DNA from 3 places in the Streptomyces sp. NBC_00876 genome. Region 3 is predicted to be linked to each of the others. Evidence: riboswitches for the same ligand, from Rfam matches in the RefSeq annotation. Region 3 holds a riboswitch; each other region holds the start of a gene.
The links. A riboswitch is a leader RNA that binds a small molecule or an ion and turns the genes downstream of it on or off. The one in region 3 is predicted to bind cyclic di-AMP.

Region 1 (4,204 bases), 1.2 Mb from region 3:
GGCGCGCAGCTGGGACACATCGGCGACCTGGCGCTCCACGGCACGGAGCCGGGTCGCGCGGCGCTCACCGGCCCGTTCCACGTAGGAGGCGCGTTCGAGGTACTGGTCGGGGTCCGAGGAGAGCGCCAGCTGGACGGCGGGGTCGAGGCCGCCGGAACGGTACTGCGCGGCGGCGTACGAACCGAGGGCGTCCCGTGCGGTGTTGAGCCGCTCGGTCCTGCGGGCGGCCTCGTCGCGCAGGGCGTTCACGGACCTGGCGGTGGCGGCCGCCTCCACCTTCGCGCCGTTGTACTGCTCGGTGGCGACCTCGGCCTCCCGGTAGAGGCGGTCCACCTCGGCCCTGACCTGGGCGGTGGTCGGCGCCGGATCGGCGTGTGCGGATCCCGGCAGCGCGGCGGCGGCGGTGGCGGCGCCGGCGAAGGCGAGTGTCGCGGCGGTGCGGGCAGCAGAGCCGGTGTACGGGCGCTGCTTGGGTTTCCGGTGCGCTGCCACGAGGGCGGGCGTCCTTCCTGTCGACTGCCCGCCGGGGCCTACCGGCGGACCCGCCCGGGTCCGCCGGCGGGCCGCCAACAGGGGGAGCGGCCCGCCGCCGGAACCCCGGCGGGGTGAGCGGCGGCGCCGTCCGGGTGCGGAGCGGGCGGTGAGCCGGTCACCTGGAAAGGGACGCTAAACCCGGGGCACGGGGAAGAGTCGTAATGATGCTTATTGCCCGAATTTAGCGCTGTGTTGTCGTTGGCTGACCGGAAAAATTGCACCAGAGTAAGGCAATTGGTGCATTCGCCAGTTAAGCGGTCGGTAAGGCTCACCCGCCTGCGAAGTGCTGATATGGCCGCAGCTAGGCTGCGGAACCATGCGTGTACTCATCGATGTCTTCGTCGCCCTGCACATCATCGGCATCGCCGCCCTGCTGGGCGGTTTCCTCACCCAGATGAAGGCGATGGGGGCGGGCACGGCGCGATTCGTCCCGGGCATGCTGCACGGTGCGCTGACCATGCTGGTCACCGGAATCGCCCTGGTAGGGCTGAACCAGGCCGACGACCACCCGGTGAACAACGTCAAGATCGCCATCAAGCTGCTGATCCTGGTCGTGATCCTCGGGATCGTCTACGTCAAGCGGGACGAGGAGAAGGTGGACAAGGGCCTCTTCGCGGCGGTCGGCGGGCTGACGGTCGTCAACATCTTCATCGCCACGCTCTGGACCTGAGCAGGGAGCACGGCCGCGAAAACGCTGCTGCCCGGACCTGAAGAGGTCCGGGCAGCAGCGTTTTCGCGCTTCAAGGCCGCCTAGGACGGCCGCACGCTGCCGTAGATCGGCATGTAGTAGATCGACTCCTCGCGCACGTTCGCCCCCGGCTTCGGCGCGTGGATCATCATGCCGTCGCCCTTGTAGATGCCGACGTGGCTGATGTCGTCGTAGAAGAAGACCAGGTCACCGGGGCGCAGATCCGCCGTGGCGACCCGGGTGCCGACGTTCACCTGGTCCCAGGTGGTCCGGGGGATGTCGACGCCCGCGGCCTTCCAGGCCGCCTGGGTGAGTCCCGAGCAGTCGTACGAGGCCGGGCCGGTCGCCCCCCAGACGTACGGCTTGCCCAGCTGCGCACGGGCGAAGGCCAGGACCTTCTCGGCCTTCGTCGTGGCGCTGCTGTCCGAACCGGACCCCGTACCGGAGCCCGAACCCGTACCGGTGTCCGTGCCGCTCCCGGTGCCCGCCTCCTCGGCCTTGCGCGCGGCCTCCGCCTTCGCGGCCGCCTGCTTCTTCGCCAGCTCCTCGGCCTTGCGCTCGGCCTCCGCCTCCTTCTTGCGCTCCAGCTCGGCCAGGCGCGCCTTCTCCTCGGCGGTCAGCTTCGACAGCAGCGTGCGGGCCTCGGCCAGCTTCGTCCGGACGTTCTGCTTGCTGGTGCGCAGCGTGGCCTGCGACTCGGTGAGCGTCTCCAGGCTCGCCACGGCCTCGGCGCGCTGCTTGGACGCCTTCACCTGCTCCGTACGGAAGTCCGTGACGGCCTGCTGCTGGCGCGTGGCCATCCGGTCCATGAGGTGGGTCTGGTCGAAGAACGACTGCGGGTCGTCGGCCAGGAAGAACGTGGCGGTCGGTGCGAGGGCGCCGTCGCGGTACTGGGCCGCGGCGTAGGTGCCGAGCGTCCTGCGGGCCTCGTTCATCTTCGCGGTGCGCTTGGCGACGTCGTCCAGGAGCGTGTCCACCTTGGAACGCTGCTTGGTGGTCGCCTCCTTCGCCTGGTTGTACTGCTGGGTCGCGGTGCCCGCCTGCCGGTAGAGGTCGTCGACCTTCTTCTGTACGTCCTCGATGCCGGGCTTCGGGGCCGGCGCGGCCAGCGCGCTCTGCGAGGACAGCAGGGTCACCGATGCCAGCGCGGCCGAGGTGAGCCCGACGGCAGGGGCGGTGGTGCGCACCCGGGGGCGCGGTTTGCGATGCGACGCCAAGGCCGGCATCTCCTTCCGTGGACCGCCTACCGGGTTAGCTGTCGGGTTCGGGCGGAACGGAAGGCTGCCCTACGGTCCAGGTGGGGGATGCGGACCGATTCACCCCGGTGCTGCGTGTGGGTCCCCGGTTCCGGACTCCCGCTGCGGGCAGCCCGGATTCGGCGTGGACCGCCCGCTCGGCGTGGTTCGCCTTGGGGGTACGGGCCGTCCGAACGAGCACGCTAGCCAACTCATGGTGCCGCTGTGAAGGTTGATGTTCGATATGCCCGATACATTTTCGTGACCTTGGCGCATCGGGGCGGTCCGGGCAGGCGGGATACGGGATTCCCCTACGCAACGCGGTCCCCGTATTGCTGTGCGTGCCCGGACTCCGGTGCGCGGTTCGGCATGCGGCCCCTGGGTGTCGGTGCGGCGCTCTAGACTCGGACAGCGATGAGCAGCCTCTTTGACGACAGTTTCCTGGCCGGCCTCCAGCACACGGACGAAGGCCCCCCGCCGCCCCCCGAGGACTCCGCACCCGAAGCGGTGCCGGAGGACCTCTTCGCGGGCGTGTTCGACGGGCCGCCGCCGCCCCGCGACGCGTACTACCGCGACGGTGCCCACCGCCCGGTGATCGACGCCGCCGCGCTGCTCGACGGGCTGAACACCGAACAGCGCGCCGCCGTCGTGCACGCCGGTTCGCCGCTGCTCATCGTCGCCGGAGCCGGTTCGGGCAAGACCCGAGTGCTGACCCACCGCATCGCCCATCTGCTGGCCGAGCGCGGGGTGCACCCGGGCCAGATCCTGGCGATCACCTTCACCAACAAGGCCGCGGGCGAGATGAAGGAGCGCGTCGAGCAGCTCGTCGGACCGCGCGCCAACGCCATGTGGGTCATGACCTTCCACAGCGCGTGCGTACGGATCCTGCGCCGCGAGTCGAAGCGGCTCGGCTTCACCTCCTCGTTCTCGATCTACGACGCCGCCGACTCCAAGCGCCTCATGGCCCTGGTCTGCCGCGATCTCGACCTCGACCCGAAGCGCTTCCCGCCGAAGTCGTTCACGGCGAAGGTCTCGAACCTGAAGAACGAGCTGATCGACGAGGAGACCTTCGCCGGACAGGCCGCCGACGGATTCGAGAAGACCCTCGCCCAGGCCTACGCGCTCTACCAGTCCCGGCTGCGCGAGGCCAACGCCCTGGACTTCGACGACATCATCATGACGACGGTGCACCTGCTCCAGGCGTTCCCCGACGTCGCCGAGCACTACCGCCGCCGCTTCCGGCACGTCCTCGTCGACGAGTACCAGGACACCAACCACGCCCAGTACACCCTCGTACGGGAGCTGGTCGGCCCGGCCGGTCCCGAGGACGCCCCCGCCGAGCTGTGCGTCGTGGGTGACGCGGACCAGTCGATCTACGCCTTCCGCGGCGCGACCATCCGCAACATCCTCCAGTTCGAGGAGGACTATCCGAACGCGACCACGATCATGCTGGAGCAGAACTACCGCTCCACGCAGACGATCCTGTCCGCGGCCAACGCGGTCATCGAGCGCAACGAGAGCCGTCGCCCGAAGAACCTCTGGACCAACGCCGGCTCCGGCGCCCGGATCACCGGATACGTCGCGGACACCGAGCACGACGAGGCGCAGTTCGTCGCCGACGAGATCGACCGGCTGACCGACGCGGGCGACGCCAAGGCCGGCGATGTGGCGATCTTCTACCGGACGAACGCGCAGTCCCGTGTCTTCGAGGAGATCTTCATCCGCGTCGGCCTGCCGTACAAGGTCG
Region 2 (4,204 bases), 1.9 Mb from region 3:
GTGATGATCTCCTCGACCGGGACCGTCTCGTCGTCGAAGTGCGTGTAGTACAGATCGATGTGGTCGGTGCCGAGCCGGCGCAGCGACTCCTCGGCGGCGGCCTTGATGGTGGTCGCGGAGAGCCCCTTGTACGCGGGGTGGGCACCGACCTTGGTGGCCACGACCACGTCGGAACGGTTGCCCCGCGCGGCGAGCCACTTGCCGATGATGGTCTCCGACTCGCCGCCCTCGTTGCCGGTCACCCAGGCCGAGTAGGAGTCGGCGGTGTCGATGAAGTTGCCGCCGGCCGCCGCGTACGCGTCGAGCACGGCGAAGGACTGCGCCTCGTCCGCGGTCCAGCCGAAGACGTTGCCGCCGAGGGCGAGCGGGAAGACCTGGAGGCCGGAGGGGCCGAGCTTGCGAAGGGGGAGGGAAGTCATGAGTGGAACAACCCGCTCCACCGGCCCCGCTATTCCATGCCGCATACAACCAACCCGCCGGCGCGGGTCCGCGGGAACAGACCGGCAGCCCTGACGTCGGGGGGTGAGCGTCAGGACTGCCGGGGATTTCGGTGGCCCGTGGGCCGGCCGGGGAGGCGAACCGGGGAGACGGGTCTCAGACCGTCAGACCCCGGGCGCGCAGCCAGGTCATCGGGTCGATTCCGGTGCCGTCCGGGGTGTGGACCTCGAGGTGCAGGTGCGGTCCGGTCACGTTGCCGGTGGCGCCGACGCGTCCGATGGTGTCGCCGGTCGTGACCTTCTGGCCGACGGTGACATCCATGGAGGACTGGTGGCAGAACCACAGCTCGGTGCCGTCCTCCAGCTCCAGGACCGTGCGGTAGCCGTAGGAACCGGAGTAACCGGCCGACTTGATCGTGCCGCTGTGGATCGCCTTGATCGGCGTACCGGTCGGCGCCGCGAAGTCGAGGCCCGTGTGGTAGCCGGAGGACCACATCGAACCGGCTTCGCCGAAGGTCGAGGTGATCGTGTACGAGGAGGTGGGGATGGCGTAACTGGCGGCGAGTTTGGCGAGCCGCAGGGCCTCCGCCTTCTTCTTCGCCTCCTCCTCCGCCTTCTTCTTCTCGGCGGCGATCTTGGCCTCGGCGGCGTCCTGCTGCTTCTTCGCCTCGGCGGCCGCCTTCTCGGCGGCGGCCTTCTCCTCGGCCGCCTTGGCCTCGGCGTCGGCGGCGCCCTGCTGCTGCTCGGCCTGCTGGAGGATGCGGGCGCGGAGCGCCTCACCGGCGTCCGTGGTGCCCCGCTCGGCCTCGGCGGTGGTGATGCCGGCGGTCGTCAGCGGGGCGGCAGCGAGTTCGGCCTCGGCCTGCTGGGCCTCCGACTCGGGCGCCTGCGAGAACAGCGCGCCCACGCCGGGCAGCGACTTGGCGTCGGGGAGGTTGTCCGAGATGGAATCGGGAAGGGAGATGGAGACCGGCGGCTTGCTCTGCGCGGTGGCCATGCCTCCCGCACCGACGGCCGCGATGACACCGACGCCGAGGACGGTGGAGCTGCGGGCCAGACCATTGCGCTGCTTGGCGACGCGGTGCTTGCCGCGCACGGGGCGGACGGACTCCTCGGTGGGATTCCATTCCTCCCAGGCCTTGTCGGGCTCGGCCTCGTCGGCACGGAAGCCGTTGCCGAACTCGCCGCCCCGGTCGGTTCCGTAGGCGGTCCCGTAATCCGTGGTGAACGCGGTACCGGGTCCGGACACGAAGTCACTGCCGTACTCGGGCACGAACCGGGAGGGGGATTCGGGGGCAGGCTTGTTGGACGCCACGCGGGCGCACTCCTTTCCTTCCTTCTCGCCTACCGGGTTAGCTGACGGGTTCGGAGCAGGAAGGTCTCCTACGGGCTCCTCCGTCTCTCAACGAGACAAAGATGCCCGATTCACCCCATGTAGGTGGTTCCCCGGTTCCCTTGCGGAATTCGGCGCTCGCGCACGGTGCCACCTCTGACGGCGACTGGGACCGCGCTGCGTTATCGAACGTTAATAGACACACGGGTCCGATTCCAAGCCGTTCCCACTGATCGTTCACGTCTTTGGCCTGGACTTTACGGGACACAACCGGGTGGAATCGGGCGAGTCGCTTACACCTTGAGGCGCCATCGAATTCTGACGTTGCGTCAAATGTTATGCGGAGTGGCGTCCTTCGGTCACGGACGGTGGCATCGGACCCGGCCCGCCCCTCGCGGCACCCCCACCGCACCCCGCCTCATCCGCCGCCCCCCAGACCCACGATCTTCACGGTCCTGCGCCGGTCGGGCTGGCCCTGCGCCGGCCGCACGACCGCGAGCAGCGCCATGTCGTCGGTCGTCTCGCCCCCCGTGTGCAGCCGCACGTCGTCCGTCAGCGCGGACAGCAGCTCCTCGGGCCCCGGGAAGAGCCGGCCGCGCAACCGCTCGGCGGGGTCGTAGAAGACTCCGTCGGGATTACGCGCCTCGGAGAGGCCGTCCGTATAGAGGAGGAGCGTCGCCCCGGCCGGCAGCGCCCACTCGTCCGCCCGGTCCGGCCACACACCCAGGTCCATCCCCAGGGGCAGCGCGGGCAGCGAGGGCGCCAGGACCTCCAGCGTCCCGTCCGAGTGCAGCAGCAGCGGGTCCGGGTGGCCGCGGTTGACGATCCGTACCAGGGAGGCGCCCGGCGGGATCTCCGCGAGCGCGGCGGTGACGAACCCCTCGACCGCGTCGAGGCCGCCGCGCGAGCTCGCCTCGCGCGCCAGCGCACGCTCCAGTCGCCGCGCGACACCCTCCAGCGACTCCTCCTGCTCGGCCGCCTCCCGGAACGCCCCGATGATCACCGCCACCGCCTCCACGGCGTCCAGCCCCTTGCCGCGCACGTCCCCGACCACCAGCCGCACGCCCTGCGGGGTGTCCGTGACCGAGAACAGGTCGCCGCCGATGAACTCGTCCGCCTGCGCCGCCTCGTACCGCGCGGCCACGTGCAGCCCGCCGATCCGGTCGGACGGCGTCGGCAGCACCGCCCGCATGGCGGTCTCCGCGATGACCCGGGCCGAGGCCAGTTGCTCGTTGCTGCGCCGCACGACCCCGTTGATCACGACGGCGAGGATGGAGACGGTGAGGACGGTGAGCAGTTCGATGGATGGCACGACCTGGATCAGGGTGCCGCTGTAGAGCCGCAGCGCGACGACGGCCAGCAGTGCCGCGATGCCGGTCCGGATGGTGCTGGCCCGGGAGAAGAACGGCGCGGCGATCAGCGGGGCGGCCGCGAACAGCGGGATGGCGGTGAACGCGGGTGGGCTGAAGAAGTCGAGCAGCATCCCCCCGATGATCATCAGAGCGGGAAGGGCCCGGACGAACCGGCGCGCCCGTGCGCCCCCGGCATGCCTCCCCCGCCGTCTGTCCCGCTTCCCCACCTGTGGTCTCCTGCCCGGTGCACCCACGGCCGCGGACGGTACCGCGCACCACTCCAAGCCTTCCCGGAGCACGGTCTCGGGGCGACTCCTCGTCGGCCAATAGAGGTATCTCCGCGACGCGGGCCCCACCGGCCGCCGGGCCGACGGCCTTCGGCCGACACAAACGAATCAGGCCCGGCACGCTGTATGCATGCCAGGCCTGATTCTTCAGTAGCGGGGACAGGATTTGAACCTGCGACCTCTGGGTTATGAGCCCAGCGAGCTACCGAGCTGCTCCACCCCGCGTCGGTAAACACAACTCTACGGCATGTTCGACGTACGGATGACCACCCCACGACCGGCACGCCCGCGAGCGGCACCCGGCCGCCCCCACCCCGCCACCGCACCCCCGCGAGCCGCACCCGGCCACCCCCACCCCACCGCGGCAGCAGCGCGGCCAACCGCACCAACTCCGCGACCCTCAAGGGAAATACCCATACTTCACCCTGAATGCCCCCTGCCCACACCCCTCTTACCGCGTCACCGGCCAGCCAAGGGGCGGGCGTCGGGACCCTCACCCGCACCCCATTCCCGCCCTCGACCCGTCGGCCGAGGAGGGCAAAGTGCAGAAAATGAGAAGGTGTTGCAAGGGGCACGTGTTCTGCCGCAAGGTATCTGCTGCATCCCCCGGACCGGTGGGCTGCCCGTGCGAGCAGGCCTCGAACCGCGCATGTCGCCGTGTCCGTGAGCCGCTCCCGGTCTCGCATCGCAGCCTGTCTGGAGGGTCCTCGACGATGACCGCACCGCTCACCCCTGCCCCCGCCCCTGCCCCCACCCCCGCCACTGACGCCTCTTCCGTCCCGGCGGCCACTGCGC
Region 3 (4,204 bases):
GGCCCCACGCCCGAGGAAATGGAGCGCGCGCAGGCACAGTTGGAGCGCGAGTGGCTGGACCGTCTCGGTACGGTCGCGGGCCGCGCGGACGAACTGTGCCGGTTCGCCGTGCTGTTCGGCGACCCGCAGCTCGCCCTGACCGCCGTGCACCGGGTGCTCGACGTCACCGCCGAAGAGGTCAAGGCGGCCGCCAGGGCCCAGCTGCGGCCCGACAACCGGGCGGTACTGGTCTACGAGCCGGTCGAGTCGGCCGAATCCGCCGAAGAGGCGGAAGACGGCGCCGCCACCGACACCGACGCGCACGAAGGGGCGGACCAGTGACCGACGCTGCCGCGACTGGAGTTTCGATGGAGTACCACCCGCAGCCCGCCCCCGGCACGGCCAGGCCCTGGGCCTTCCCCGCACCCGAACGCGGCTCCCTGCCCAACGGCCTCACGGTGCTTCGCTGCCACCGCCCCGGCCAGCAGGTCGTCGCCGTCGAGATCTTCCTCGACGCCCCGCTGGACGCCGAGCCCGAGGGCCTGGACGGCGTGGCCACGATCATGTCGCGCGCCCTGTCCGAGGGCACCGACAAGCGGAGCGCCGAGGAGTTCGCCGCCGAGCTCGAGCGCTGCGGCGCCACCCTGGACGCCCACGCCGACCACCCCGGCGTCCGGGTCTCCCTGGAGGTTCCGGCCTCCCGGCTCGCCAAGGCGCTCGGCCTGGTCGCCGAGGCGCTGCGGGCGCCGGCCTTCGCCGACAGCGAGATCGAGCGGCTGGTGCGCAACCGGCTGGACGAGATCCCGCACGAGCAGGCCAATCCGGCCCGGCGCGCGGCCAAGCAGCTCTCCAAGGAGCTCTTCCCGGCCACGGCGCGCATGTCGCGTCCGCGCCTGGGCACCGAGGAGACCGTGGAACGGATCGACTCCGCGGCCGTGCGCGCCTTCTACGACGCCCATGTCCGGCCGTCCACCGCGACCGCCGTGGTCGTCGGCGATCTCACCGGGATCGACCTGGACGCGCTGCTCGCCGACACCGTCGGTGACTGGTCGGGCAACACCGCCGAGTCCCGCCCCGTCCCGCCGATCACCGCCGACGACACCGGCCGTGTGGTGATCGTGGACCGCCCCGGCGCGGTGCAGACGCAGCTGCTGATCGGCCGGATCGGCCCCGACCGGCACGACAGCGTGTGGCCGGCCCAGGTGCTCGGCACGTACTGCCTGGGCGGCACGCTCACCTCCCGGCTCGACCGGGTGCTGCGTGAGGAGAAGGGCTACACCTACGGCGTGCGGGCCTTCGCCCAGGTGCTGCGCTCCGCGGCCCCCGACTCCGCGACGGGGGCGACCGGCGCCGCGATGCTCGCCATCAGCGGTTCCGTGGACACCGAGTCCACCGGCCCGGCGCTGGAGGACCTGTGGAAGGTCCTGCGGAAGCTGGCCGCCGAGGGGCTGACGGACGCCGAGCGCGAGACGGCCGTGCAGAACCTCGTGGGGGTCGCCCCGCTGAAGTTCGAGACGGCTGCCTCCGTCGCCGGCACCCTCGCCGACCAGGTCGAGCAGCACCTCCCGGACGACTACCAGGCGCAGCTGTACGCGCGCCTCGCCGAGACCGGCACGGTCGAGGCGACCGCGGCCGTGGTCAGCGCGTTCCCGGGCGACCGCCTGGTCACGGTGCTGGTCGGCGACGCCTCGCAGATCGAGGAGCCCGTCAGGGCGCTCGGCATCGGAGAGGTGTCGGTCGTCACCGGCTGACGCGCGTTTCGCCTGATATCGGGGCAAAGGGAAGGCTCCGGCGGATCAAACTCCGCCGGAGCCTTCCCTTTTGTCCGATTTATTGGAGAGGTTGCCTGTCTGCCCTGTGGGATGCGCTACAAAACCGCCTGTCCGTTTGGTGAGGGGAAGGGCCCCCGCTTAGCGTCGGCTCCGCTGTCTGTCACTCGTATGCCGCATCCGCGACGTACCGGGCAGCCATCGCCGAGTCCCCGTCCGGCGCGAGCCAGGGGAGCCGGGGACCCACGCAGTCCCTGGGGTGAATCGGATCCCTGAGCCTCTTGAGGCCGAAGGATCCGTAGGAGACCTTCCTGCTCCGAACCCGTCAGCTAACCCGGTAGGCGAGAAGGAAGGAAAGGACCAGCCACTTCATGGCGTTCACCCGTGCCACCGGGAAGCACCGTGCCCCGAGCCGTCTGACGCGCCGCGGCGCGAAGGCGGTCGGCATCGCGACTCTCGCCACCACCGGCGTCATCGGCTCACTGGCCTCTCCGGCCCTCGCCGCCGACGCCGAGGCCCCCTCCGTGGGCGAGACCGGCCTCTCCCAGGTCATCTCCATCGAGAGCACCCTCGCCGACCGGATCGACGCTCAGGCGGACGCCCAGCAGCACCAGGCCGACGTCGCCGCCGAGAAGAAGGCCAAGGCCGAGGCCGAAGCCAAGAAGAAGGCCGAGGCGAAGAAGAAGGCGGCGGCGAAGGCCAAGGCCGCCGCGAAGGCGAAGGCGGCCGCCCGCGCCGAGGAGGCCCGCGAGACGAAGGCGCGTGCCGCCCGCTCGGCCGAGCGCACCCGCCTGGGCTCCTTCCAGCTCCCCGTCGCCGGCTCCTACGTGTCCACCGGTTACAAGTCCAGCGGCGCGCTCTGGTCCTCCGGCAGCCACTCGGGCATCGACTTCCACGCCGCGTCCGGCAGCAGCGTCGTCGCCGTGGGCGCCGGCACGGTCGTCGAGGCCGACTGGGGCGGCGCGTACGGCAACAACATCGTGCTCCGGATGACGGACGGTACGTACACGCAGTACGGCCACCTCTCCTCGATCGGCGTATCCGTCGGCCAGGCCGTCGGCGGCGGTCAGCAGATCGGCCTCTCCGGCTCCACCGGCAACTCCACCGGCCCGCACCTCCACTTCGAGGCCCGCACCACGCCCTCGTACGGTTCGGACATGGACCCGGTCGCCTACCTGCGCGCCCACGGCGTCACGGTCTGACGGACCCGAAGCTCCTCGGTGAAGGCCCCGGCATCGCGCCGGGGCCTTCGTCGTACCCCTGCCGGAGCAGTCCGCGCGACCCGTTCCCGAACCTGTCCGTGACCAAAAGATATTCATGAATTTCCGCCCGGCATCGGAAATGCGACCGCATTGCAATAGAGTCACAGGACAGGCGTCGATCGGCCGCGTTTCGCGGGGATTAAGGCGGAGGTTCGGACATGCGCATTCCGGCGCATTCGGTATGCACGGCAATCCGTGACGACATCGTCTCCGGTGTCTTCGAACGCGGCAGCCGACTCACCGAGGAGGTGCTCGCACGGCGTTACGGGGTCTCCCGCGTCCCGGTACGGGAGGCGCTGCGCACCCTGGAGTCCGAGGGATTCGTGGTCACCCGCCGGCATGCCGGCGCCTGCGTCGCCGAACCCACCGAACAGGAGGCCGCCGACCTCCTGGAGGTCCGGATGCTGCTGGAGCCGCTCGGTGCGGCCCGTGCCGCCCAGCGCCGCACCGAGGCGCACCTCAAGGTGCTGCGCGGCCTGGTCAGGCTCGGCCAGGAGCGGGCCCGCCGGGGCGAGGGCGAGGACCTGCGCTCATTGGGCGGCTGGTTCCACGAGACGCTGGCCCAGGCCTCCGGCAGCCCCGGCCTGATCGCACTGCTCACCCAGCTCCGGCACAAGATCGCCTGGATGTACACCGTCGAACAGCCGGCCCGCCCGGCCGATTCCTGGGCCGAGCACGGGGCGATCGTGGACGCCGTGGTGCGCGGTGACGCGGAGCGGGCGAGGGCCCTGGCCGCCCAGCACGCCGAGCGGGCCACTGTCGCGCACCGGCTGCGCCGCCCCGGCCGGCCGGATGGAGCCGCGACCCGTACCGGCCGGGTGAGGACTTCGCAACATGCCGTAAACACCCCGAGCGGCCGTCATTAACAATTGGGCCGTATACAAAGAATAGGCATTCCGCCGGGCTTTCTTTCGGCTGCTCGAATTCGAGCCGACGGATCCTCGGGATCCGGTGCCTGCGTGAACGAAAGAGCCGCGGCTCCCCATTAAGGGTGCCGCGGCTCTTTCGCAGAAATTCCGGCGGTCGTGACCGGACGGAATCAGACGGTCTCCGGAAGCTCCTCGAGCCCCTCGGCGACCAGCTTGGCCAGACGGTCCAGAGCGGCTTCGGCGTTGTCCGCCTCGGACGCGAGCACGATCTCCTCGCCGCCCTGCGCACCGAGACCGAGCACCGCGAGCATGGAGGCCGCGTTCA

Region 1: it holds a riboswitch for cyclic di-AMP, as region 3 does, so the genes downstream of both, OG782_RS23105 (NlpC/P60 family protein) here and OG782_RS28375 (M23 family metallopeptidase) in region 3, are expected to answer to the same signal.
Region 2: it holds a riboswitch for cyclic di-AMP, as region 3 does, so the genes downstream of both, OG782_RS19655 (M23 family metallopeptidase) here and OG782_RS28375 (M23 family metallopeptidase) in region 3, are expected to answer to the same signal.

What each region holds. Positions count from the first base shown of each region.
Region 1 covers NZ_CP108800.1:5,227,825-5,232,028, forward strand. Annotated here, with positions in the region: gene OG782_RS23095 (NlpC/P60 family protein) at 1-492, opposite strand, end outside; gene OG782_RS23100 (hypothetical protein) at 851-1,204, shown strand; gene OG782_RS23105 (NlpC/P60 family protein) at 1,285-2,448, opposite strand; cyclic di-AMP (ydaO/yuaA leader) riboswitch at 2,447-2,613, opposite strand; gene pcrA (DNA helicase PcrA) at 2,872-4,204, shown strand, end outside.
Region 2 covers NZ_CP108800.1:4,506,962-4,511,165, reverse strand. Annotated here, with positions in the region: gene OG782_RS19660 (aldo/keto reductase) at 1-419, opposite strand, end outside; gene OG782_RS19655 (M23 family metallopeptidase) at 595-1,752, opposite strand; cyclic di-AMP (ydaO/yuaA leader) riboswitch at 1,764-1,917, opposite strand; gene OG782_RS19650 (PP2C family protein-serine/threonine phosphatase) at 2,189-3,349, opposite strand; tRNA gene OG782_RS19645 (tRNA-Met) at 3,561-3,634, opposite strand; gene OG782_RS19640 (hypothetical protein) at 4,123-4,204, shown strand, end outside.
Region 3 covers NZ_CP108800.1:6,443,172-6,447,375, forward strand. Annotated here, with positions in the region: gene OG782_RS28365 (M16 family metallopeptidase) at 1-321, shown strand, start outside; gene OG782_RS28370 (M16 family metallopeptidase) at 348-1,730, shown strand; cyclic di-AMP (ydaO/yuaA leader) riboswitch at 1,941-2,107, shown strand; gene OG782_RS28375 (M23 family metallopeptidase) at 2,120-2,950, shown strand; gene OG782_RS28380 (GntR family transcriptional regulator) at 3,169-3,876, shown strand; gene OG782_RS28385 (HPr family phosphocarrier protein) at 4,050-4,204, opposite strand, start outside.